Regions from separate parts of the Heyndrickxia faecalis genome, predicted to be linked through region 1. Evidence: riboswitches for the same ligand, from Rfam matches in the RefSeq annotation. Region 1 holds a riboswitch; the other holds the start of a gene.
What was found. Region 1 has a riboswitch for lysine ahead of ABR335_RS06855 (aspartate kinase). Riboswitches for the same ligand answer to the same signal wherever they lie in the genome.

Region 1 (12,030 bases):
GAATTTATTACGATCAAACGGGAAAATGCGGTCGCCTGCATTGAAATGAACAGGCCGCCTGCCAACGCGCTTGCGCAGGCCCTTTTACAAGAACTTGCGCAAGCGTTTGGCCAGCTTGAAAACGATCCTGAAACCCGGGTCGTGCTCCTTTACGGGAAAGGAAGATTTTTCTCGGCAGGAGCGGATATTAAAGAATTTGTCCAATTAAGGGACTCCGGCGGCTCCGATGCGCTGGCGGTTTCTGGTCAGGAATTGTTCGAAAAAGTGGAAGCGTTCCCGAAACCGGTCATCGCCGCGATCCACGGCGCGGCACTTGGCGGCGGGCTCGAACTTGCGATGGCATGCCATATCCGTCTTGTCACAGAAAATGCAAAACTCGGCCTCCCGGAACTGAGCCTCGGACTCGTGCCGGGTTTTGCCGGAACGCAGCGGCTGCCAAGGTATGTCGGACGCGGCAAAGCGTTTGAAATGCTGTGGACAAGCGAACCGCTGACCGGAACGGAGGCCGTGCAGCAGGGGCTTGCAAACCATGCTTATAAGGAAGAGGAATTGCTCCCGAAAGCAAAGGCGCTGGCTGAAAAAATTGCAAAGAAAAGCCCGCTGGCCCTGAAAGCCTCTATTGAACTCGTCAATTATTCAAAAACAAACGATTACGAAAAAGGCTTGGAGCAGGAATCCGCACGTTTTCTTGAGCTGTTCGGCTCAAAAGATGCAGAGGAAGGCATCAAAGCTTTTATTGAAAAAAGGGAACCGCGTTTTACAGGGGCCTAACATTTTTTGATTTGTATGCGCTTAAAAGATTTTATTTTTTAACGATTTAGGGAGGGAACGGCATGAATATCTTCGTATTATTAAAACGGACTTTTGACACAGAAGAAAAGATTGCGATTGCAAACGGCCGCATCCAGGATGACGGGGCAGAATATATCATCAACCCGTACGATGAATACGCCGTTGAAGAGGCCATCCAGGTACGCGATGCCCAGGGCGGCGAAGTCACGGTTGTCACAGTCGGCAATGAAGATGCGGAAAAGCAATTGCGGACGGCCCTTGCGATGGGTGCGGATAAAGCAGTCCTCATTAATATTGAAGACGATGTGGAAGCAAGCGACCAGGTCACAACGGCAAAAGTGCTCGCCGCTTATTTAAAAGAGCAGGAACCGGATCTCATTATCGGCGGGAATGTCGCCATTGACAACGCTTCCGGACAGGTCGGCCCGCGGGTGGCGGAGTTGCTCGGCATCCCGTATGTAACGACGATTACCAATCTGGAAATTGACGGCGACAAAGCGACGGTCACAAGAGATGTCGAAGGAGATTCCGAAATCATTGAAACGACCCTTCCGCTGCTCGTTACAGCGCAGCAAGGCTTAAATGAGCCGCGGTATCCTTCGCTCCCGGGGATCATGAAAGCGAAGAAAAAACCGCTTGAAGAGCTGGAACTGGATGACCTTGACCTTGAAGAAGAAGACGTGGAGCCAAAAACCAAAACGATCGAGGTTTACCTGCCGCCGAAAAAAGAAGCAGGAAAAGTGCTTGAAGGCGAAATCACCGACCAGGTAAAAGAACTTGTCCAATTATTGCATAATGAAGCAAAAGTGATTTAAGCGAAGAAACCGGAAATGGAGGGGATCAGCATGAGTCGAAAAGTATTAGTAGTGGGGGAAGTCCGTGACGGATCGCTCCGCAATGTATCATATGAAACCATTGCCGCCGGAAAAACGGTAGCAGAAGGCGGGGAAGTGGTCGGCGTTTTGATCGGGGACGCTGTGAAAGATTTGGGGAAAGACATGATTCAATACGGCGCTGACCGTGTTGCCGTGGTGGAAGACGAGAAGCTGAAAAGCTATTCTTCAGACGGTTTTTCCCAAGCATTGCTTGCGGTGATCGAATCTGAAAAGCCGGATGGCATCTTAATCGGCCATACGGCGCTTGGCAAAGACCTGGCCCCGAAAGTAGCGGCTAAATTGGATGCCGGTCTGATTTCGGACGCAACCGCAGTGGAATCAGCCGGGGAACATGTCGTCTTTACCCGCCCGATATACTCCGGCAAAGCGTTTGAGAAAAAGATCATAACAGACGGGATCATCTTTGCAACCATCCGGCCGAACAACATCAGCCCACTTGAAAAAGATGAATCACGCACAGGGGATATCGAAACCGTTGACGCGGGAATTAAAGATTTACGCGCGATCATCAAAGAAGTGGTTCGGAAAGTAAGTGAAGGGGTTGACCTTTCGGAAGCGAAAGTCATCGTTTCAGGCGGCCGCGGCGTGAAAAGCGCGGATGGCTTCAAACCGCTGAAAGAACTTGCCGATGTGCTCGGCGGCGCGGTTGGGGCTTCGCGCGGCGCATGTGACGCTGGCTATTGCGATTATTCTCTGCAAATCGGGCAGACGGGCAAAGTGGTTACACCGGATTTGTATATCGCATGCGGTATTTCCGGTGCCATCCAGCATTTGGCCGGCATGTCCAACTCGAAAGTGATTGTGGCCATTAACAAAGACCCGGAAGCGAACATCTTCAACGTGGCGGATTACGGCATTGTCGGCGACCTGTTCGAAGTGGTCCCGCTTCTCACAGAGGAAATCAAAAAACTGAAAGTCACATCGGCGTAATCCCGGGCCCGGACGAAAAAATTCGTTCCGGGCCTGTTTTCTGTTGGATATTCGTGAAAAAAGGGTATAAAATAATAAAATCATTACTGCTTTTTCCGGACCGGACAAATTGTTCGCAACATATGATAAAGGATGATATACTTATCCCAAGCAGTAATAGTTTGATTTAGGAGGGTTCTTTCAATATGGCAATTACACATGCTACCGACGCGACTTTCGAGCAGGAAGTCAGCCAAGGTTTGGTATTAACGGATTTTTGGGCAACATGGTGTGGTCCGTGCAAAATGATTGCACCGGTACTTGAAGAAATCGATGCTGAAATGGGCGACAAGGTGAAAATCGTCAAAGTAGACGTGGATGAGAATCAGGAAACGACCAGCAAATTCGGCGTCATGAGCATTCCGACCCTTGTTCTCATGAAAGATGGCAAACCGGTCGACAAAGTGATCGGTTACCAGCCGAAAGAAGCTTTGCAAGAATTAGTGAACAAACATTTATAATACAATAAACGCTCGGCTTCAAGCCGTGCGCAAATGCATTTTAAAATCCGGGCCGGCTGTGGTCCGGGTTTTTTACAGAACGCAGGATTTTGAGGTGAAGAGAAATTGAACGAGACGATCCGCAATAAACTTGCCCTCCTGCCCGCCCAACCCGGCTGCTATTTAATGAAAGACAGACAGGGGACCATCATTTATGTCGGGAAGGCCAAAATTTTAAAAAACCGTGTCCGCTCTTACTTTTCCGGTTCGCATGACGCAAAAACGCAGCGGCTTGTCAGCGAGATCGAAGACTTTGAGTATATTGTCACTTCTTCCAATATTGAAGCCCTTATTCTTGAAATTAATTTAATCAAAAAGCATGACCCGAAATACAACATCATGCTGAAAGATGATAAAACATACCCGTATATTAAGCTGACCCATGAACGCCACCCGCGTCTGATCACCACCCGGAAAGTGAAAAAAGATAAAGGCAAATATTTCGGCCCGTATCCGAACGTGCAGGCGGCTAATGAAACAAAAAAGCTGCTGGACCGGTTGTATCCTTTGCGGAAATGCACCAATATGCCGGACCGCGTCTGCCTTTATTACCATTTAGGCCAGTGTCTTGCGCCGTGTGTCAATGAGGTGAAAGAAGAAACATACAAAGAGATCACCGATCAAATTACCCGCTTTTTGAACGGGGGTTACACGGAAATCAAAAAAGAACTGGAAGAAAAAATGCATGAGGCTGCAGAAAAGCTTGAATTTGAGCGGGCAAAAGAATACCGCGACCAGATCGCCAATATTGAAATGACGATGGAAAAACAGAAAATTACAATGACAGATTTTACGGACCGCGACATTTTCGGCTACGCAGTGGATAAAGGCTGGATGTGCGTCCAGGTCTTTTTCATGCGCCAAGGAAAGCTGATCGAACGGGATGTCTCGCTTTTTCCGTCTTACGATGAGCCGGAGGAGGAATTTTTGAGCTATTTGGGGCAGTTTTATGCCAAACCGGAGCATATTAAGCCGAAAGAAGTGCTGATTACGGAAAAAGCAGACCGGGAACTGGCGGAACAACTGCTCGAAATCAAAGTACTCCAGCCGAAAAAAGGCCAGAAACGGGAACTCGTGTTAATGGCCGAGAAAAACGCAAAGATTGCATTGAAGGAAAAATTCGCGTTGATTGAACGGGACGAGGAACGGACGATCAAAGCCGTTGAAAATCTTGGCGAAAAGCTTGGCATCTACACACCGCATCGGATTGAAGCGTTCGATAATTCGAATATCCAGGGGACAAACCCGGTTTCGGCGATGGTCGTGTTTGTGGACGGTAAGCCGGCAAAAAAAGAATACCGCAAATATAAAATCAAAACAGTGGAAGGACCGGATGATTATGAATCGATGCGCGAAGTGATCCGCCGCCGTTACATCCGTGCCCTAAGGGAAAACTTACCGCTTCCGGATCTCATCATCATTGACGGCGGAAAAGGGCAAATTGACGCGGCAAGGGATGTGCTTGAAAATGAGCTCGGGCTTGAGATCCCGATCGGCGGCCTGGCAAAGGATGAGAAGCACAATACATCGCAGCTTTTGTTCGGCAACCCGCTGGAAGTTGTGCCGCTCGGGCGGAACAGCCAGGAATTTTACCTGCTTCAGCGCATCCAGGATGAAGTGCACCGGTTTGCGATTACCTTCCACAGGGAATTGCGTGGAAAATCCGCTTTTCAATCGGCGCTTGACGATATTCCGGGCATCGGGCCGAAACGGAAAAAACAACTGCTCCGCCACTTTGGCTCCTTGAAGAAAATGAAACAAGCAAAGCTGGAAGAATTTGTGGAAGCGGGCATCCCGCGTCCGGTATCCGAAACATTAATCAAAAAATTACAAGAATAACCTGGCAGGGTTTTTCCGTATATGGTATAATCATGATAATTTCATATGGCAGGCTTTGTTTCAGACTTTCGGGTGCGATCATCCCGGCGTCCGGCAAAGCCGTTACATGATAGAGGCGCAAAACTTAAGAGTAAGAAGCGGGAGAAGATTGGGCTTCCGGGATCGTTTCTGAAAGGAAGTTTTGCCGAAGTGAAAATGGCCTCAATGCCGTTTTTGCTGGTTCTGTACTGAAAAAGTCCGGAACTGTCAGGATGAAATGTCTTGGAGCGCTATCTCACAGGAATGACTGCGTACCCGCGTATGCAAAAGCGATGAGATATCCGTTCTCATTGCTTTTTTTAAATGGGCGCCAAGTTGCTTTGCCTTTCACTCTGACAGCCTCATCTTACTTATAAACTGCAGAAGGTGGCGGAGTTATTGGGAATCATTGTTCAGAAATTCGGGGGAACTTCGGTTGGAAATGTGGAAAGGATCCGGAATACGGTCAACCGGATTATTGAAGAAAAGGAAAAGGGCCATGATGTTGTCGTCGTTGTTTCCGCGATGGGCAAAACAACGGACCAGCTTGTCGGGCTTGCAAATGAACTTTCTGCGTATCCTGCAAAACGCGAAATGGATATGCTGCTTTCAACCGGCGAACAGGTGACGATTTCGCTTGTCGCCATGGCACTGATCGCTCGCGGCTACGATGCCGTTTCTTATACCGGATGGCAGGCCGGCATTATAACGGAACCCGTACACGGAAACGCCCGGATCACGGAAATCCGGACTGAAAAAATCAAATCCCGTCTGGCAGCCGGGCAAATTGTAATCGTCGCCGGGTTTCAGGGCATCACCCCGGCAGGCGAAATTGCGACACTCGGCAGGGGCGGCTCGGATACAACGGCAGTGGCGCTTGCAGCAGCGCTTCATGCGGACCGCTGCCTGATCTATACGGATGTCACCGGCGTGTTTACGTCCGACCCACGCTATATTCCGAATGCCCGGAAGCTTAAGGCTGTATCCTATGATGAGATGCTTGAACTGGCGAGTCTCGGGGCGGGCGTTTTGCATGCAAGGGCAGTGGAGTTTGCCAAAAATGCGGCTGTGCCGCTGATCGTTTGTTCGAGCCTTGAAAGGGAGGAAGGCACGTTAATAGAGGAGGAAGTTTCGGTGGAAAAAAATTTAATTGTCCGCGGCGTTGCATTTGAAGATGGCATTACAAGGGTGACCATTTTCGGACTGGAAAACGGCTTCCGCAATTTGCCGGATATTTTTACGACACTGGCGGAACACCATATTGATGTCGATATCATTATCCAGAACCAGACAGCGGACCATAAAACGTATTTATCTTTTTCGATAAAAGATAAAGATTTAAAAGAAACGGCCGATCTTTTGGAAGCCGGGAAAGAAGCCCTCAGTATTGACCATTTTGAAACGGAAACCGGCCTCGCAAAAGTGTCCATCATCGGATCGGGCATGGTTTCCAACCCGGGCGTTGCGGCAAAAATGTTCCAGGTGCTGGCAGATCACGGCATTGCCATTAAAATGATCAGCACGTCCGAAATCAAAGTGTCCACCGTTGTCGATGCAAAAGAAATGGTCCGGGCCGCCCGGTGCCTGCACGAAGCATTTGAACTGGATGCAGTGGAACAAAATATATGAAAATATGAAAAAGCAGGGGAGCCCCCTGCTTTTTCATATTGATTCTCCGGCCGGGTCTTTCGCATCCCACTGCACGGTGATCCGGACTTTTTTTGCTTTTTTCGCAACTTCCTCAACAGCTTCCGTGATCAGTTTTTTCTGCATCTGGTACTGCTCGGCTAAAAAACCGGCTTCAAGCTTGAATGTCGGCTCTTGACCTGCGCCCATATCCAGCTGCCGTTCAATCATCGGCCCGGATAACTCAAATTCGATATGATATTTCTCTTCTTTTTTGATCGATAACGTTCCCCAGCCGGCTTCTTTGAAAAAAGAAACCATTTCTTCATAGGTAAGCAGCTGGAATTTTCTTGCCAAATGTTTTCCGGCCCAGTATAGAATATCCGGTGTTTCCTTGCCGAGTATATCCGGAATTAATATATTACGCAACAGCTCATATCCGAATGCGGGCACCATTAGCTGTTCCGCAACGGTTTGTTCATTTCCGCCAGAAGATTTCACGCAATTCCCCTCTTTCTATATGCTATATTATATACAAAATAAAACCGGACTTAAAAGCATTTTTTGAGTGTACACAAAAATAATGGGAACTTTTTTTCGCCGGCTTCCGCGTCACATGGGGAAATTATGCCGGTTGCGGTAAAATCCGATGAAAAAAGACAAGCCTTGGATAAAAATTCCTTTTTTATGCAAAAGCATATGGCAAAAGAGCTATACTGAAAAAATTTTAAAAAATGGGAGAAAGACTGACAAATATGACAAATAAACGGTATTTTCAGCGCAAATTCATGAATGCGTTTCCTTGACGCGCCCATTTGTCGGGAGTACAATAAAACTGTCACATAATTGTTATAAAATATTTATGCGGGAGGAAGCAATGCAAAATTTGTCTTCTTTGCATAAATTCACACTACAAAGGGGGATACAATGTGGCTGGAAATCGAGAGTTTTATAACCGCAAACTGCATTCTTTGCTGGGTGTTATACCCATCGGCTTATTTTTAGTCATCCACTTGACCGTGAACCACTATGCGGTAAACGGTGCTGCTGCCTTCAATAAAGCAGCCGGTTTTATGGAAAACCTGCCGTTTCTGCTTTTTGTGGAAGTCGTGTTCATTTATTTGCCGCTTTTGTTCCATGCAATTTACGGCTTATATATTTCGTTTACGGCATCGAGCAATGTCGGCACGATGGGCTACTTCCGGAACTGGATGTACCTTTTGCAAAGAATCAGCGGTGTGTTGGTCCTGATCTTTCTCGTATTTCACATCTATGAAACACGCATTCAAATGGCGTTTGGCAAGGAATTGAACTTTGATCTGATGGCAAATCTATTAGCAAATCGTTGGATGCTCGCCTGGTACATAATTGGGACAGTGGCTGCCGTTTTCCACTTTGCCAACGGTCTCTGGTCGTTCCTGGTCAGCTGGGGCATTACACAGTCACGCCGGTCACAGCAAATTTCCACATATGTGATGGTTGTGGTCTTTGTGCTGCTTTCTGTTGTCGGCGTCAGGGCTTTATTAGCATTTGCATAATGAAAAGATTCGAAAAATAGCAGTTTACTGGTTTGTAAGAGGCATCAAGTATGAAGAGGGAGTGAATCAAGTTGGCTAATGGCAAAATCATTGTTGTCGGCGGAGGGCTTGCCGGTTTGATGGCGACTGTAAAAATTGCAGAAGCAGGCCGGCAGGTTGATCTGTTTTCGCTAGTGCCGGTAAAAAGGTCGCACTCTGTTTGCGCACAGGGCGGCATTAACGGCGCTGTCAATACAAAAGGGGAAGGGGATTCGCCATGGATCCACTTTGACGATACGGTATACGGGGGCGACTTCCTTGCCAACCAGCCGCCGGTAAAAGCGATGTGCGAAGCGGCGCCGGGGATTATCCACCTGTTTGACCGGATGGGCGTCATGTTCAACCGCACGCCGGAAGGGCTTTTGGACTTCAGGCGTTTCGGCGGCACCCAGCACCACCGGACAGCATTTGCAGGCGCAACAACCGGTCAGCAGCTTTTATACGCATTGGATGAACAGGTAAGGCGCCATGAAGTGAACGGGCTTGTCACGAAATACGAAGGCTGGGAATTTCTTGGCATTATCAAAGACGATGAAGGCATTTGCCGCGGCATCGTTTCGCAAAACCTGACAACAATGGAAATCAAAGCTTTTCCTGCGGATGCCGTCATTATGGCATCGGGCGGCCTTGGCATTATTTTCGGGAAATCAACCAACTCGATGATCAATACCGGCTCGGCGGCTTCCATTGTATACCAGCAAGGCGCAACGTATGCGAACGGCGAATTTATCCAAATTCACCCGACTGCCATCCCGGGCGATGACAAACTGCGGCTGATGAGTGAATCCGCACGCGGGGAAGGCGGGCGCATCTGGACGTACAAAGACGGCAAACCGTGGTATTTCCTGGAAGAAAAATATCCGGCATACGGGAACCTCGTGCCGCGCGACATTGCAACCCGTGAAATTTTCCATGTCTGCGTGGACTTGAAACTCGGCATTAACGGCGAGAACATGGTTTATCTCGATTTGTCGCACAAAGACCCGCATGAACTGGACGTAAAACTGGGCGGGATTATTGAAATCTATGAAAAATTCGTCGGCGATGACCCGCATAAAGTGCCGATGAAAGTGTTCCCGGCCGTCCACTATTCCATGGGCGGATTATGGGTGGACTATAAACAGCATACGAGCATTCCGGGGCTGTTCGCAGCAGGCGAATGCGACTACTCGATGCACGGCGCGAACCGCTTAGGAGCAAACTCCCTGCTTTCTGCCATTTACGGCGGGATGGTAGCCGGCCCTGAAGCTGTCAACTACATCGACGGGCTTGAAAAGAGCACGGATGCACTGCCGTCAACTGTCTTTGAACGTGCTGTCCAAGAACAGGAGAAAAAATGGAAAGATATTTTGTCGCTTAACGGAACCGAAAATGCCTATGTGCTGCATAAAGAACTGGGCGAATGGATGACAGACAATGTGACAGTTGTCCGTTACAATGATCGTCTGAAGAAAACGGACGAAAAGATTCAGGAATTAATGGAAAGATGGAAAAATATTAATGTTGTAGATACATCGAAATGGAGCAACCAGGCGGCTTCGTTTACACGGCAGCTGTATAATATGCTGCAGCTGGCGCGCGTTATCACGATCGGCGCCCTGAACCGCAATGAAAGCCGCGGCGCCCACTATAAACCTGATTTTCCGGACCGCAACGACGAAGAATGGCTGAAAACGACGATGGCAAATTATGACCCTGTGAACAATGAACCGGTCTTCAGCTATGAAGATGTAGATGTATCGCTGATCAAACCGCGCGTACGCGACTACACGAAGAAGCACTGATTCGGATCGGGCAAAAACGGATTTTTTCCGGCTTTTTCCCGGGTGATTTCATAAGGAAAGAGGAGAATAAGGATGGGTGAACAAAAAACCGTTACATTTATCATACAACGCCAGGATAATCCGGAATCAGAACCATATGACGAAACGTTTGAAGTTCCGTACCGGCCGAATATGAATGTCATTTCGGCCCTGATGGAAATCCGCCGGAATCCGGTCAATGCCAAAGGGGAAAAAACAACACCTGTTGTTTGGGAAATGAACTGTTTGGAAGAAGTTTGCGGTGCCTGTTCCATGGTGATTAACGGCAAACCACGCCAGGCTTGTTCAGCGCTTGTGGACAAACTGCAGCAGCCGATCCGCCTTGCCCCAATGCGGACATTCCCGGTTGTCAGAGATTTGCAAATTGACCGCGGCCGCATGTTTGACTCGCTGAAAAAAGTGAAAGCTTGGATTCCGATTGACGGCACTTACGACTTAGGGGAAGGGCCGCGCATGCCGGAGAAAAAAAGGCAGTGGGCTTATGAACTGGCAAAATGCATGACTTGCGGCGTATGTTTGGAAGCCTGCCCGAATGTCAACAGCCGTTCAAACTTTATCGGGCCAGCGCCGCTTTCGCAAGTACGGTTATTTAATGCGCACCCGACCGGCCATATGAACCGCGATGAACGACTTGAAGCGATCATGGGTGACGGCGGTCTTGCCAATTGCGGCAACTCGCAAAACTGTGTACAAGCCTGCCCGAAAGGTATCCCGCTGACAACATCCATCGCAGCATTAAACCGTGAAACAACCATCTATATGTTTAAAAAATTCTTTGGCAGTGACCATACGGTTGACTAATGCCAAAAGTGCCACATCAAAGCGGAAACAGTAGATGTGGCACTTCTTTTCAAATAAAAAATGAATGGTTGTTCACTCATTAAAAGGAGGTATCCCATTGAAAAAGCACATCTCTTATATTGATGACTGGAACGCCTGGGAAGAAGGATTTTCCTATTATCTCCCGGTCACGGTCCGTTTTTCTGAAACCGATATGTTTGGTCACATGAACAATACGGTTCCGTTTATTTATTTTGAACAAGCGCGGATTGAATTTCTCCAGCAACTCGGGTTTATGGGCGACTGGGCAAAAAAAGGCACCGGCTCCATCCCGGTCGTGGCGGATTTGCAGTGTGATTTTTTACAACAGGTTTTTTTCAATGACAAACTCCGCATTTATGTAAAAGTTTCAAAAATCGGCAACTCGTCCGTCGACTTGCACTACATGGCGAAAAATGAAGCGAATGAAATCTGTTTTACCGGGCGCGGGACAATGGTGCAGATCTCGGTCACAACCGGAAAAGGAATACCGTGGACTGCGGAAGAAAGAGCGAGGTTCGCCGACCCGCAAGCCGCCGTCTCATCCGTCAACTGAATGAAAGTAACCCGCCATAAAAAATAAGCTTAAGTGTTTACGTTGAGGACTGTTTTTTAGCGGAGAAAAGAGCGGCAATACTTGGTATATTTTATTGCTTTTACAACACTTGTTTGCCTGTTTTGCCATCTCCGGCCAGGACATAAATAGAATCTATATCTGCCAGTTTACAATGCCGGATAATGTTTCGTTTGCCTTTCATACAGAAAGGGTTCCGGCATCCGCCCTTTTTTTCGGATTTGTGCTGTTCCTTGCCTCGTCAAGTCACTCCCGGCCGCGCAAGAACATAAGATATCGTGACAACCAAAATACCCATCCCCGCGGTTTAGAGCTGGCGAAGGCAAGGAGGGTTATCATAGTTGAAGGACAACGATTTCACACATAAACCGCTGCTGACAAAAAGAGAAAAAGAAGTATTCGAGCTGTTAGTACAAGACAAGACAACAAAAGAAATCGCGAGCGAATTGTTTATCAGCGAAAAAACAGTTCGAAATCATATTTCCAACGCCATGCAGAAATTGGGAGTCAAGGGGCGCTCGCAAGCTGTTGTTGAATTACTCCGCATGGGGGAATTAAAGCTTTGAAACAAAATCGGCTGCAATGTTGCAGTCGATT
Region 2 (12,030 bases), 1.7 Mb from region 1:
TTTGGCTACAATCGTGAGGACCGGTGACATCGCGCATGAACCCGAATTGAAAAACTATCTTAATCTCGAACCGGCAGATAAAATTGCCGGGCTCATCTATGTCGGCTATCCGAAAAGAGAATTGGACATCAAAGCGCAACGGACACCAGCAGAAGAAAAAACGCAATGGTTTGCTTAAACCCAGGCTTGCCGGCTCTTTTCATGGGCCGGTTCGCTTCTGCATGCTAAATTTTCTCAAAAATGAGAAGTTTTAATCCGTCCTTTTGAAAGCGAAAACAAAAAAGAGGTCCCATAACACCCGTACACAACCGTGGGAGGATCTTGCACATACGGTTTGCTTTTTACCCGCAACAAATAAGAATATTGTGATATAATCAAATTTATACATAGATAAGGAGTTGATCGGTATGGATCAAAGCCCGAATGGACAAGAGCTGAGTCGCGGGCTGAAAAACCGCCATATTCAATTGATTGCGATCGGGGGCGCAATTGGAACGGGGCTTTTCCTTGGTTCCGGCAAATCGATTCACTTTGCCGGCCCGTCTATTATGCTCGTATACTTCGTAATCGGCTTAGCCCTTTTCTTTATGATGCGGGCACTCGGCGAACTGCTGATGTACAAGCCGATTACCGGGTCGTTTACCCATTTTGCTGAAACATTTATCGGACCGTGGGCAGGCTTTATTACCGGCTGGACCTATTGGTTTTGCTGGATTGTAACCGGTATTGCCGAAATTACCGCAGTCGGTATGTATGTTCAATTTTGGGTACCCGATCTGCCACAGTGGATTCCTGCTTTGATTTGCGTCGCTGTTTTGTTTCTCATCAATATTGCGACAGTCAAAGCATTCGGGGAAATGGAATTTTGGTTTGCTATTATTAAAGTTGTCACCATTATTGCCCTGATTGTTATCGGCATTCTCCTCGTGTTCGCTGGTTTTCAAAGCAATGGGGGGCACGCCTCTTTTACAAACCTGTGGCAGCACGGCGGCTTTTTCCCGAATGGCTCAAAAGGGTTTTTGCTAGCGTTTGAAATGGCCGTCTTTTCATTTGTCGGGATTGAACTGGTCGGCGTAACAGCCGGGGAAGCAGAGGATCCATCAAAGACGCTGCCAAAAGCGATCAACCAGATTCCGCTGCGGATTTTACTGTTTTATGTCGGCGCTTTGTTTGTCATCATGTCGATTTATCCTTGGAACCGGCTGAATCCGGATGCGAGCCCGTTTGTCCGGGTATTTGCTGATATCGGTCTGCCGGCTGCAGCAGGTATCATCAATTTTGTGGTGCTCACTTCGGCGGCTTCCTCGTGCAACAGCGGCATTTTCAGTACAAGCCGTATGCTGTATTCTCTTGCAGAAGATGGAAAAGCACCGAAAATATTTAAAAAGTTAAACAAGCGGAATGTCCCGGCACCTGCTTTGCTTGGTTCAACGATCATGCTGTTAATCGGCGTTATGCTGAATTATTTTATGAAGAGCACGCAAGTCTTTACGCTTGTCACAAGCATTTCATCCATCTGTTTTGTCTGGGTGTGGGGCGTCATTATGGTTGCCCACTTGCGTTTCCGGAAAAATATGCCGGAAGAAGCGGCCAAAATCTCTTTTAAATTGCCGTTTGCCCCGGTCATCAACTGGATTGTACTCTTGTTCTTTGTTTTTGTCCTCGTGGTTCTGGGGATAGCAAAAGATACGCGTGTTGCCTTATTTGTGACACCGGTATGGTTCATCCTGCTTGTCATCGCTTACGGCCTGACACGAAAGAAGAAAAGCATTTAACAAAAACCCGTTTGGAAAGAGGATTTCCAAACGGGTTTTTCTCTTTTATATAGGGTCAACAACCTGTGTCTTAAAATATAAAAGACTTCATCTTTGAAAATACGATTTTGTCTTCTCTATACCTTGAATCAGCTTTCAAGTGCAAGCTTTTCTCTGGACTTTCTAAAAAAACCATTTAAATTTTTGCCAAAACTGTCAGCATCCTTGCCAAATCTAAGAATTTTGCGTGTTCAGCAAGCCCTACGTTAAGGAAGCGTGGAAAAATGAAGGCCTTTCTTAACCTAGAGGGCGTCTACGTTAAGGAAGCGTGAAAAAAAGAGGCTCTTCCTTAACCTAGAGGGCGTTTATGTTAAGAAAGCGTGCAAAAATGAAGGCTTTTCTTTACATAGGGCCCATCTACGTTAAGGGAAGATGACTATGATGCAGCCGAGGAACTTGTATCCCAGCAAGATGATCTTAAAACGCAACTCGATACTTTGAACAAACAGGTCGATGTTGCACAAGCTGACTTGAAAAATGCAAAATCAGAATTAAAATCCACTCAAAGCAAAGTGGATGCCAAGAAAAAGGACCTTGCTTCATTGACAGGACAGGTGCAGAAAGCGAAAAGTGCACCAAAGACGTTGGCAGCCGGCAGATATGAAGTTGGCAAAGACATCCCGGAAGGAAGGTATAAAGCCACGCCGGTTGGTGAAGGATCGAACTTCGTCACTTTTGACGGAGAAGGTGTACCAGATGTGAATACGATTCTTGGCGTAAATGGCGAAGCTTCCTATACGTTTATGGTGTATGACGGCTACACCGTCCAGACAGAAGCAACGGTTAAGCTTACCCCAATCGATTAGCATCCACTCCAATTGTTACACGGCACATACCAGCAAATCCATTAAAAAAACCGGGGACCAATGCCCCGGTTTTTCATCACTTCATCTATTATTTTATCCCTCTCATTAGCCGTTTGATAACCGGTGCGTAGAGGAGCAGGAATATGCCCAAAATGACCGAAACAAGGCCGACGCCGCCGAAGTAGATCACTTCATGGTTGGCGCTGTACAGTTTGACAAGCTGGGCGTTCAACGTTTGGGCCGCAGCATCAGACAAGTTCCAGAGGCTGAGCATTTGCGCCGAGAATGCGGCTGGCGCCAGCTTTGTCGATACACTCAAACCAACCGGTGACAAGCAAAGTTCCCCGATCACGACAAGGAAGTAGCTCAATACAAGCCAGAGCGGGCTCACGAGCGACGAAGAGCCGTTAAAGTAAGCCGGGGCCATCATGACCATATAGGACAAACCAGCAAGGATAAGCCCAAACGAAAATTTAACCGGTGTAGACGGCTGCCTGTCTCCCAGCTTCACCCAAAGCGAAGCCAAAACCGGCGCAAAGACGACGATAAACAGCGGATTCAATGTCTGAAACCAGGACGGTAAAATATGAATGCCGGCAAAATTCAGCTGTGTCCGCTTGTCCGCATAGACGGCGAGCAAACTCGCGCCTTGTTCTTCAATCGCCCAGAAGACGATGGAAGCAATAAATAAAGGAATATAAGCCAAAATGCGTGAGCGTTCGTCTTTCGATGTTTTTTTGCTAAAGTACATCATAAAGAAGTACCAGGCAGGAATCAAAAATCCTAAAATGCTGACGATGGTAATAAAGCTGTTCAGATTTAAAATCCGTGTCGGAATGGTAATCGCCAGCAAAATAATCAGGACGACAGCTCCTACGCCGATTTTGGTGAAAGTCGATCTTCTTTCTTCCGGCTTCAACGGGTTGTGCACAACAGAGCCGGCAAGCCCAAGATTTTTCTTCCTGGACATGGTGAATGCGATCAAACCGAAAAACATTCCGATCGCTGCAATACTGAAGCCGAGATGGTAATTGTACCCCTGACCGATTGTTCCGACAATGAGCGGCGCAATGAAGGCCCCGAGGTTAACCGCCATGTAGTAAATGCTGAAACCGGAATCGCGCCGTAAGTCTTTTTCATCATACAATTCCCCGACGGTTGAAGCGGCATTTGGTTTTAACAAGCCTGTCCCAAGCACAATCAGCACCATGGAAACGATCAGCGCCGGGAACCCTCCCGGAAAGGACAACGCAATATGCCCGAGCATAATCAGCACTCCGCCGTAAAAAACGGTTTTGGCGGAACCGAGCAGACGGTCTGAAATCCAGCCGCCGATAATCCCCGACATATAAACAAGCGCGCCGTAAATCGAAGCAATCGATGCGGCTGTTGTCGGGTCCAATCCCAACCCGCCGTTTGACAGGCGGTCATACATGTAGTAAATCAGAATCCCTTTCATCCCGTAGTAAGAGAATCTCTCCCAAAACTCTAGGAAAAATAAAGTCGACAACCCTTTTGGATGACCAAAAAATCCGGTCTGTGGAACAGTTTCCAGAACTTTTTTCTTGTCGATTGTTGACATGCCATTGCCTCCTTGTAAAAATCACATATTGGCATAATTTGTGAAATTAACTGAAAAATAAGTGCTGGTTTTTTCGGGGAATGAATGCGATAGATAAAATATTAACGTAAAATGAGAAAAAAATAAAGATTAATTTTTTGGCAAATTTGTGTGCGCCATTGTTAAAAAAGGCTGGAATCCGCATAAAATAAAGGATTCTGAGCTAGGAAAATATTTAAAATGAATTTTTTCCTAGATAAAGGAAACGTTTTCATAAATTAAAATAAAGGTAAATTTCATATAATTTATTTTAAAAGTAAGTTTCTGATGAAAGTAAAAAACCTGCGGCAGCCACCGCAGGTTTTTCCGTTAGGATTCCCGGTTAAAATCGCATTCCTGTAAAGAAACGACTTTTGTCTTTTTCACAAATTTATAAATGAGCCATACGGCAATAAAGATGGGCAGGCCGATATACGAGACAAACACGCTTTCCCACTTAATATGGTCTCCCAGAAATGCCTGGTAGTTTTGCCCGAGAATGACGACCGTACAAACGGCAAACGCAAATAGCGGGCCGAATGGGAACCATCTCGAACGGTAAGGCAGGTCGCTCAACGCTTTGCCTTGCGCCACATATGCACGGCGGAACCGGTAATGGCTGATGGCAATCCCGAGCCAGGCGATAAAGCCGGATAAGCCGGATGCGTTCAGGAGCCAGTTGTACACTGCCCCGTCACCGAAGAAAGATGCAAGGAAAGCCACCGTTCCGACAAGCGCAGTGACAATCAGTGCATTCACCGGTACCCCGCGTTTATTCAGTTTTCCGAGGAATTTCGGCGCTTTGCCGTCACGCGCCAGTTCCCAGAGCATTCGCGTTGACGCGTACATACCCGAGTTGCCGGCAGAAAGAACAGCCGTTAAAATAATCGCATTCATGACAGAAGCAGCAAAGGCAATGCCGGCACGCTGAAATACAATTGTGAACGGGCTCATCGTAATGTCGTCGGCGGTTAGTCTCGAATCCGTGAACGGAATCAGCAGGCCGATGACAAAAATCGCCAGAATATAGAAAAGCAAAATTCTCCAAAAAACAGATTTCACAGCATGCGGAATGGTTTTTTCCGGATCTTCACTTTCACCGGCCGCAACCCCGAGCAGTTCTGTTCCCTGGAACGAAAACCCGGCTGCCATAAAAATCCCGAGTACGGCCAGGAATCCGCCGTGGACCGGGCCGTCTGCAATCGTAAGGTTATGGAAGCCGATTGCTTTTCCACCCATAATCCCGAAAATCATCAGTGCGCCGACAATGATAAAGGCAATGACGGTCACGACTTTTATGATTGCAAACCAGTATTCTGCTTCCCCGAACCCTTTTACAGATAAATAATTTAATAAGAACATGATGAGAAGGCAGGCCGCACTCCACACGATCGAAGGCGTATGCGGGAACCAGAATTTCATGATAATGGTTGCTGCCGATAATTCGGCCGCAATCGTGATCGCCCAGTTATACCAATAGTTCCAGCCAAGCGCAAATCCAAGTGCCGGGTCAACAAATTTCGTCGCGTACGTGCTGAAGGTGCCTGCAACCGGCATGTAGGCAGCCATTTCCGCAAGACTTGTCATTAAAAAGTACACCATGACGCCTATTAAGGCATAAGCGAGAAGCGCCCCGCCCGGCCCCGCGCTGTGGATTGCCCCGCCGCTTGCCAGAAAAAGCCCGGTTCCGATTGATCCGCCGAGGGAAATCATGGTCAGGTGGCGGGATTTTAATTTTCGCTTTAGTTTTGTCACTTCACCCTTTTTCGTAACGGGAACCGCTCCAGCTGTAGTGCTTTGCCCATGATAGAAGTCATCCATCCTTGATACACTCCTTTTTATATAGGAAGGAGCAGGGAATAAACAAAAATGCCGCAGTCGTGGAGACGCGGCATCAAAGCGTATACCCTCCATCAACCTTCCGAAGATAGCTCAACACATATGCGAGGGGGAATCGCATATGTGACAGTTCTGTTCCTGTTCGGAAACAGCCCCAACATGGCACCGCGGGATCCGGCACCACATTTCGGCAGCTTTTCCTTTCAACCGGAGTCTTAAACTTTACCCGTGTCTCGTCCGATTTACTCATAAAAGCTGCGACCTCTACCTCACCGGATTTGATGAGGATTTTTTTATTCAATTTGATTTACATATAATTATAGTTATGTTTTTAGGGAAAATCAATAGAAAAGGCAGGAAAATGAGGTGGCAAAAATAGGTGTTAAATAGGACTTACTGAATCAGTAAAATTTCTAGATTTGGCAAGGCTCTGACAGCTTTGACAACCATTTTAATGCAAGGATTTTACAACAAATCTAGGGAAATGCTTGCACTTGTATTGAGAAGATAAAATCACCCTTTTCGCAAAAAAATTCTTCTATATTTTGAGACAGAGCTTGTAGATAAATGGGATACAAACTCAGAATCCAGATTCGTTCAGCAAGCCCTAAAAAAATGAGCTTACATTTTTTCATCAAGCCCGGCGCCTTTTTACAGCAGGCAACAGCGCGACAATATTTTGTTCCTATTTTTACAAACATTTGCCCCTCTATAAGAAAACTAAAAACGCTTGAGGGGGATTTTTACATATGCGGGATGGCAATTTTGGAATGCCTGTGCGATTTCGTCCCTTTTGAACCATGACTGCTGTTTTTCCGCGGGTACATACAGCAGGGGGACAGCCATGATTTGTGTTTTTTTCAAAAAAACCTTTACATCTGCCTGCTTTTTTGTATAATACATATGAAAGTAAACTTAAAGTTTAACAAAACAAAACTTCCTTGCCTTTGAGTTTACAAATGCTAAACAAAATGGAAGGTTTTATGATGGAGATCGGGAAAAAAATTAAAAACTTAAGGTTAAAAAAAGGACTCACCCAGGAGGAACTTGGAGAGCGTACGGATTTAAGCAAAGGCTATATTTCCCAGCTTGAGCGGGATTTAAGCTCCCCTTCGATTGACACGTTTTTTAATATATTGGAAGTGCTCGGCTGCACGCCGAAAGAATTTTTTGACGAAGAAGAGCGTGAACAAAAAGTCGTATACGGGGAAGAAGACCAGACCGATTATCTCGATGAAGAGCGCGGTTATAAAATCCAGTGGCTCGTCCCGGAATCGAATGAAAAGGAAATGGAACCGATCCTGCTTACGCTTGAGGAAAAAGGGGAGTTTAAAACGTTTGAACCTTCTTTATCGGAAACCTTTGCCTATGTACTGGAAGGCCGGATTGCGGTGCGGCTTGGCAAACGCCTGTACCGTGCAAAAGCCGGAGAAGCCATTTATTATCATGCATCCGATGAGCATCAGATCCTGAATGACGCGGAAGGCCGGTCCAGGCTTGTACTCGTTGCTACGGAATCGTATCTGTAAGCTGAACATAGAAGAGGAGGACAGCAATGAACAGTGATATCATCATTCGTTTTGAACATGTCACAAAACAATACGACGATGATCCTGCTATTTTGGATGACGTCAGTTTTGAAATAGAACGCGGAAAATTTTACACTCTGCTCGGACCGTCGGGTTGCGGAAAAACAACGATTTTGCGCCTGATTGCGGGATTTATTGCGCCGACAAAAGGAAATATTTACATCAATGGAAAAATCGTGAATGACGTGCCAGCCAACCGGCGCCAGGTCAATACCGTTTTCCAGGATTATGCGCTATTTCCTCATTTAAATGTGTATGAAAACGTCGCATTTGGGCTGCGCATTAAAAAAATGAAGGCAGCTGTGATTGAACAAAAAGTAAAAGAAGCCTTGAAGTTTGTGAATCTGGAAGGCTATGAAAACCGGGAAATCAGCGAAATGTCAGGCGGGCAGCGGCAGCGTGTCGCGATTGCGCGCGCGATTGTCAATGAACCGGAAGTGATTTTGCTGGACGAACCGCTTTCCGCGCTGGATTTGAAGCTAAGGACAGAGATGCAGTATGAACTGCGTGAACTGCAGCGCCGCCTTGGCATTACGTTTATTTTTGTCACGCACGACCAGGAAGAAGCGCTTGCGATGAGCGATGAAATTTTTGTCATCAATAACGGGAAAATCCAGCAGAGCGGCACGCCGACCGATATTTACGATGAACCGATCAACCGCTTTGTCGCGGACTTTATCGGCGAGTCCAATATCCTTCCGGGAAAAATGATCAAGGATTTTGTTGTGGAATTTAACGGCCATGCGTTCGAATGCGTTGACCGCGGCTTTCATCCGAACGAGCCGGTTGAAATTGTCATCCGCCCGGAAGATTTAGAAATCACGACACCGGAAAAAGGGAACTTGAAAGTGCGGGTGGATACGCAGCTGTTCCGCGGCGTCCATTATGAAATTTGTTGCTACGATGAAGAGGGAAATGAATGGCTTGTCCACTCGACAAAAAAAGCAAAAGTCGGGGATACGATCGGCCTTTATTTTGAACCGGAAGCGATCCACGTGATGAGATTCGGCGAAACAGAAGAGGAATTCGACCGGCGCCTGGAAGCGTACGATGAGGTCCGGCCATGAAAGTAAATGCACGCACTTTTTATCTCGTTCCGTATTTGCTGTGGATCCTTCTTTTTGTAATCGCGCCGATTTTGCTCATTCTCTATTATTCTTTTTTTGATATTGAAGGGCATTTGTCGCTTGTCAACTATGAAAAATTTTTTACGCCCGTTTATTTGAAAATGACGCTGAGCTCTTTTTGGTATGCGTTTTTGATTACGGCGTTTACACTTTTGATTTCGTATCCGACTGCTTATCTTTTGACAAAATCGCGGCATAAGCAGCTCTGGCTCTTATTAATCATTTTGCCGACATGGATCAATTTGTTGTTAAAAGCGTATGCGTTTCTCGGGATTTTCGGCACATTCGGCCCGGCCAACTCGTTTCTTGAATGGATGGGCATCGGGCAAAAGCAGATTTTATTTACAGACTTCAGCTTTTTGTTTGTGTCTACTTATATTTTTATCCCATTTATGATTTTGCCGATTTATAACGCGCTTGAAGAACTAAACCCGGTCTTTATGGATGCGGCGCGCGATCTTGGCGCCTCGAAATGGACCACGTTCCGCTGCGTTGTGTTTCCGCTCACGCTGGACGGTGTCAAATCAGGGTGTCAGGCTGTCTTTATTCCGTCTCTGTCACTCTTTATGATTACGCGCCTGATTGCGGGAAACCGTGTCATTACGCTCGGTACGGCAATTGAGGAGCATTTCCTTGTCACACAGGATTGGGGCATGGGGTCTACGATCGCCGTCTTTTTGATCATTGCCATGGTCGTCATTATGATTGTGACCGGCAACCGGAAGTGAGGGATGAAGTTGAAAAAAAGATGGAAATGGTCAAACTTATATCTGATATTTGTGTTTATCGTCCTTTACGCACCGATCTTTTATTTAATGTATTATTCGTTCAACAAAGCAGGGAACATGCATGAATTTAGCGGTTTTACATGGGAATGGTACAAGGAAGTGTTCCAGGACACGCGCCTTATGATCATTGTCATCAACACGCTTGTGATTGCGCTACTCGCATCCGCGATTTCAACGGTGATCGGTGTGATGGGGGCGCTCGCGATCCGGTTTGTGAAAAGAAGAAGAACGAAAAATGCGCTGCTTTCGCTCAATAATGTGCTGATCGTAAGCCCTGACGTCATTATCGGTGCATCGTTCCTGATTTTATTTACGATTGCAGGGATCAAGCTCGGGTTTACATCCGTTCTCGTTTCGCACATCGCTTTTTGCATTCCGATTGTTGTGCTGATGGTGCTGCCGAAACTGCAGGAAATGAGCCCGACTTTGATTGATGCGGCGCGCGACCTTGGGGCAAGCCAGTGGGATGTGTTGTCGAAGGTGATTCTCCCGTATATTACGCCCGGTATTTTTGCCGGTTTTTTCATGGCGCTCACGTATTCGCTCGATGATTTTGCCGTCACCTTTTTTGTCACCGGCAACGGCTATTCGACGCTTTCCGTTGAAATTTATTCGCGGGCACGCCAGGGGATTTCACTCACGATTAACGCGCTGTCAACGCTGCTCTTCTTCTTCTCTATTATCCTTGTGATCGGGTACTACCTCGTGAACCAGCGCCAGGCCCGTACGAACGGAATGGGGGTTAAAAGATGAAACAGCTGCTGCGTGTTTTTATTGCGATAATCGTTGTCGCCCTTGCCCTGCAATTTCTCGCTGGGCGCATGAACCAAACGGAAGGCTATGCAGGCGGAAATACGCTCACGATTTACAACTGGGGGGATTATATCGATCCCGCCTTGATTAAGAAATTTGAAAAGCAGACCGGCATCAAAGTCATTTATCAAACTTTCGATTCGAACGAAGCCATGATGACCAAAATTTCCCAGGGTGGTACAACGTTTGATGTTGCGGTTCCATCCGAGTATATGATCGAAAAGATGAAAAAGGAGAACTTGCTGATTCCGCTTGATCATTCGAAGCTGCCGAACTTGAAATATATCGATTCGCGCTTTATGGATTTGCCGTTTGACCCGAAAAATCAATACTCAGTGCCTTATTTCTGGGGGACGGTCGGGATTGTGTATAATTCAAGTATGCTCGGTGGCAAAAAAATTACAAGCTGGGACGACCTGTGGGATCCCGATTTGAAAAATCAGATTCTGCTTGTGGACGGCGCCCGCGAAGTGATGGGGATGGGGCTCAACAGCCTGCATTACTCGCTGAATGATACGAATGAAAAACATTTGCAGCAGGCAAAAGCAAAACTTGACCGGCTGATGCCGAATGTGAAAGCGATCGTCGGCGATGAAATCAAGATGCTACTGGCCAATGAAGAAGCTTCGCTCGGGGTTGTCTGGTCGGGGGATGCGGCTGAGATCATGTCAGAGAATAAAAAGCTGAACTATGTTGTGCCGAGCGAAGGCTCCAATCTCTGGTTCGACAACATGGTCATCCCGAAAACAGCGAAAAACGTGGATGGCGCCCTGAAGTTTATCAATTTTATGCTCGATCCGAAAAACGCCGCGCAAAACGCCGAGTACGTCGGTTATTCAACGCCGAACAAAGCGGCTCTGAAGATTTTGCCAAAATCGATTTCCGGCGACCGCCGTTTTTATCCGGACGCTGCACTCACAAAGAAACTGGAAGTATATAAAAACCTTGGCAAGAAAAAACTCGCCCGCTATAATGAGCTGTTTCTGGAGTTTAAAATGCATACCAAATAACGAAAGCCGTCCCGGATGCGCGGGGCGGCTTTCAAGTTGATCACGGGCGAAAATAACCGGCGGAATGTCTTTTGAAGCGGGAACGGACATCACTCGGGTGGCGATTGAAATATTTTTTGGAGGTTTGAAAAGGCCAAAAGCGGCTTGGTTGGTGTTCGAAATGTCCTTTTGGGGGTTTGAAAAGGCCAAAAGCGGCTTGGTTGGTGTTCGAAATGTCTTTTTGGAGGTTACAAAAGGACAAAAGTGGCTTGGGTAGTGTTCGAAATGTCTTTTTGGAGAGCTCAAAAAGACAAAAGGAACCCGGGCAGTGATCGAAATGTCCTTTTGGAGGGCTCAAAAGGACAAAAGGAATCCGGGTAGCGATCGAAATGTCCTTTTGGAGGGTTCAAAAGGCCAAAAGTGGCTTGGGTAGTGTTCGAAATGTCTTTTTGGAGGTTTGAAAAGGACAAAAGTGGCCTGGTTGGTGTTCGGAATGTCCTTTTGGAGGCTTCAAAAGGACAAAAGCGGCTTGGGTAGTGTTCGAAATGTCTTTTTTGAGAGTTCAAAAGGACAAAAGGAATCCGGGCAGCGATTGAAATGTCCTTTTGGAGGCTTCAAAAAGACAAAAGGACCCCGGGTAGCGATCGAAATGTCCTTTTGGAGGT

Region 2: it holds a riboswitch for lysine, as region 1 does, so the genes downstream of both, ABR335_RS15590 (amino acid permease) here and ABR335_RS06855 (aspartate kinase) in region 1, are expected to answer to the same signal.

What each region holds. Positions count from the first base shown of each region.
Region 1 covers NZ_CP158453.1:1,451,872-1,463,901, forward strand. The annotation lists gene ABR335_RS06830 (enoyl-CoA hydratase) at 1-771, shown strand, start outside; gene ABR335_RS06835 (electron transfer flavoprotein subunit beta/FixA family protein) at 834-1,607, shown strand; gene ABR335_RS06840 (electron transfer flavoprotein subunit alpha/FixB family protein) at 1,638-2,618, shown strand; gene trxA (thioredoxin) at 2,804-3,118, shown strand; gene uvrC (excinuclease ABC subunit UvrC) at 3,224-4,996, shown strand; lysine riboswitch at 5,099-5,276, shown strand; gene ABR335_RS06855 (aspartate kinase) at 5,414-6,643, shown strand; gene ABR335_RS06860 (YslB family protein) at 6,677-7,141, opposite strand; gene ABR335_RS06865 (succinate dehydrogenase cytochrome b558 subunit) at 7,570-8,178, shown strand; gene sdhA (succinate dehydrogenase flavoprotein subunit) at 8,250-10,001, shown strand; gene sdhB (succinate dehydrogenase iron-sulfur subunit) at 10,074-10,841, shown strand; gene ABR335_RS06880 (acyl-CoA thioesterase) at 10,939-11,415, shown strand; gene ABR335_RS06885 (helix-turn-helix domain-containing protein) at 11,775-11,999, shown strand.
Region 2 covers NZ_CP158453.1:3,271,684-3,283,713, reverse strand. The annotation lists gene ABR335_RS15610 (nitroreductase family protein) at 1-178, shown strand, start outside; gene ABR335_RS15605 (amino acid permease) at 408-1,775, shown strand; gene ABR335_RS15600 (hypothetical protein) at 2,252-2,620, shown strand; gene ABR335_RS15595 (peptide MFS transporter) at 2,709-4,202, opposite strand; gene ABR335_RS15590 (amino acid permease) at 4,551-6,041, opposite strand; lysine riboswitch at 6,141-6,334, opposite strand; gene ABR335_RS15585 (helix-turn-helix domain-containing protein) at 7,046-7,588, shown strand; gene ABR335_RS15580 (ABC transporter ATP-binding protein) at 7,615-8,715, shown strand; gene ABR335_RS15575 (ABC transporter permease) at 8,712-9,503, shown strand; gene ABR335_RS15570 (ABC transporter permease) at 9,507-10,316, shown strand; gene ABR335_RS15565 (ABC transporter substrate-binding protein) at 10,313-11,386, shown strand; gene ABR335_RS15560 (hypothetical protein) at 11,451-11,642, shown strand.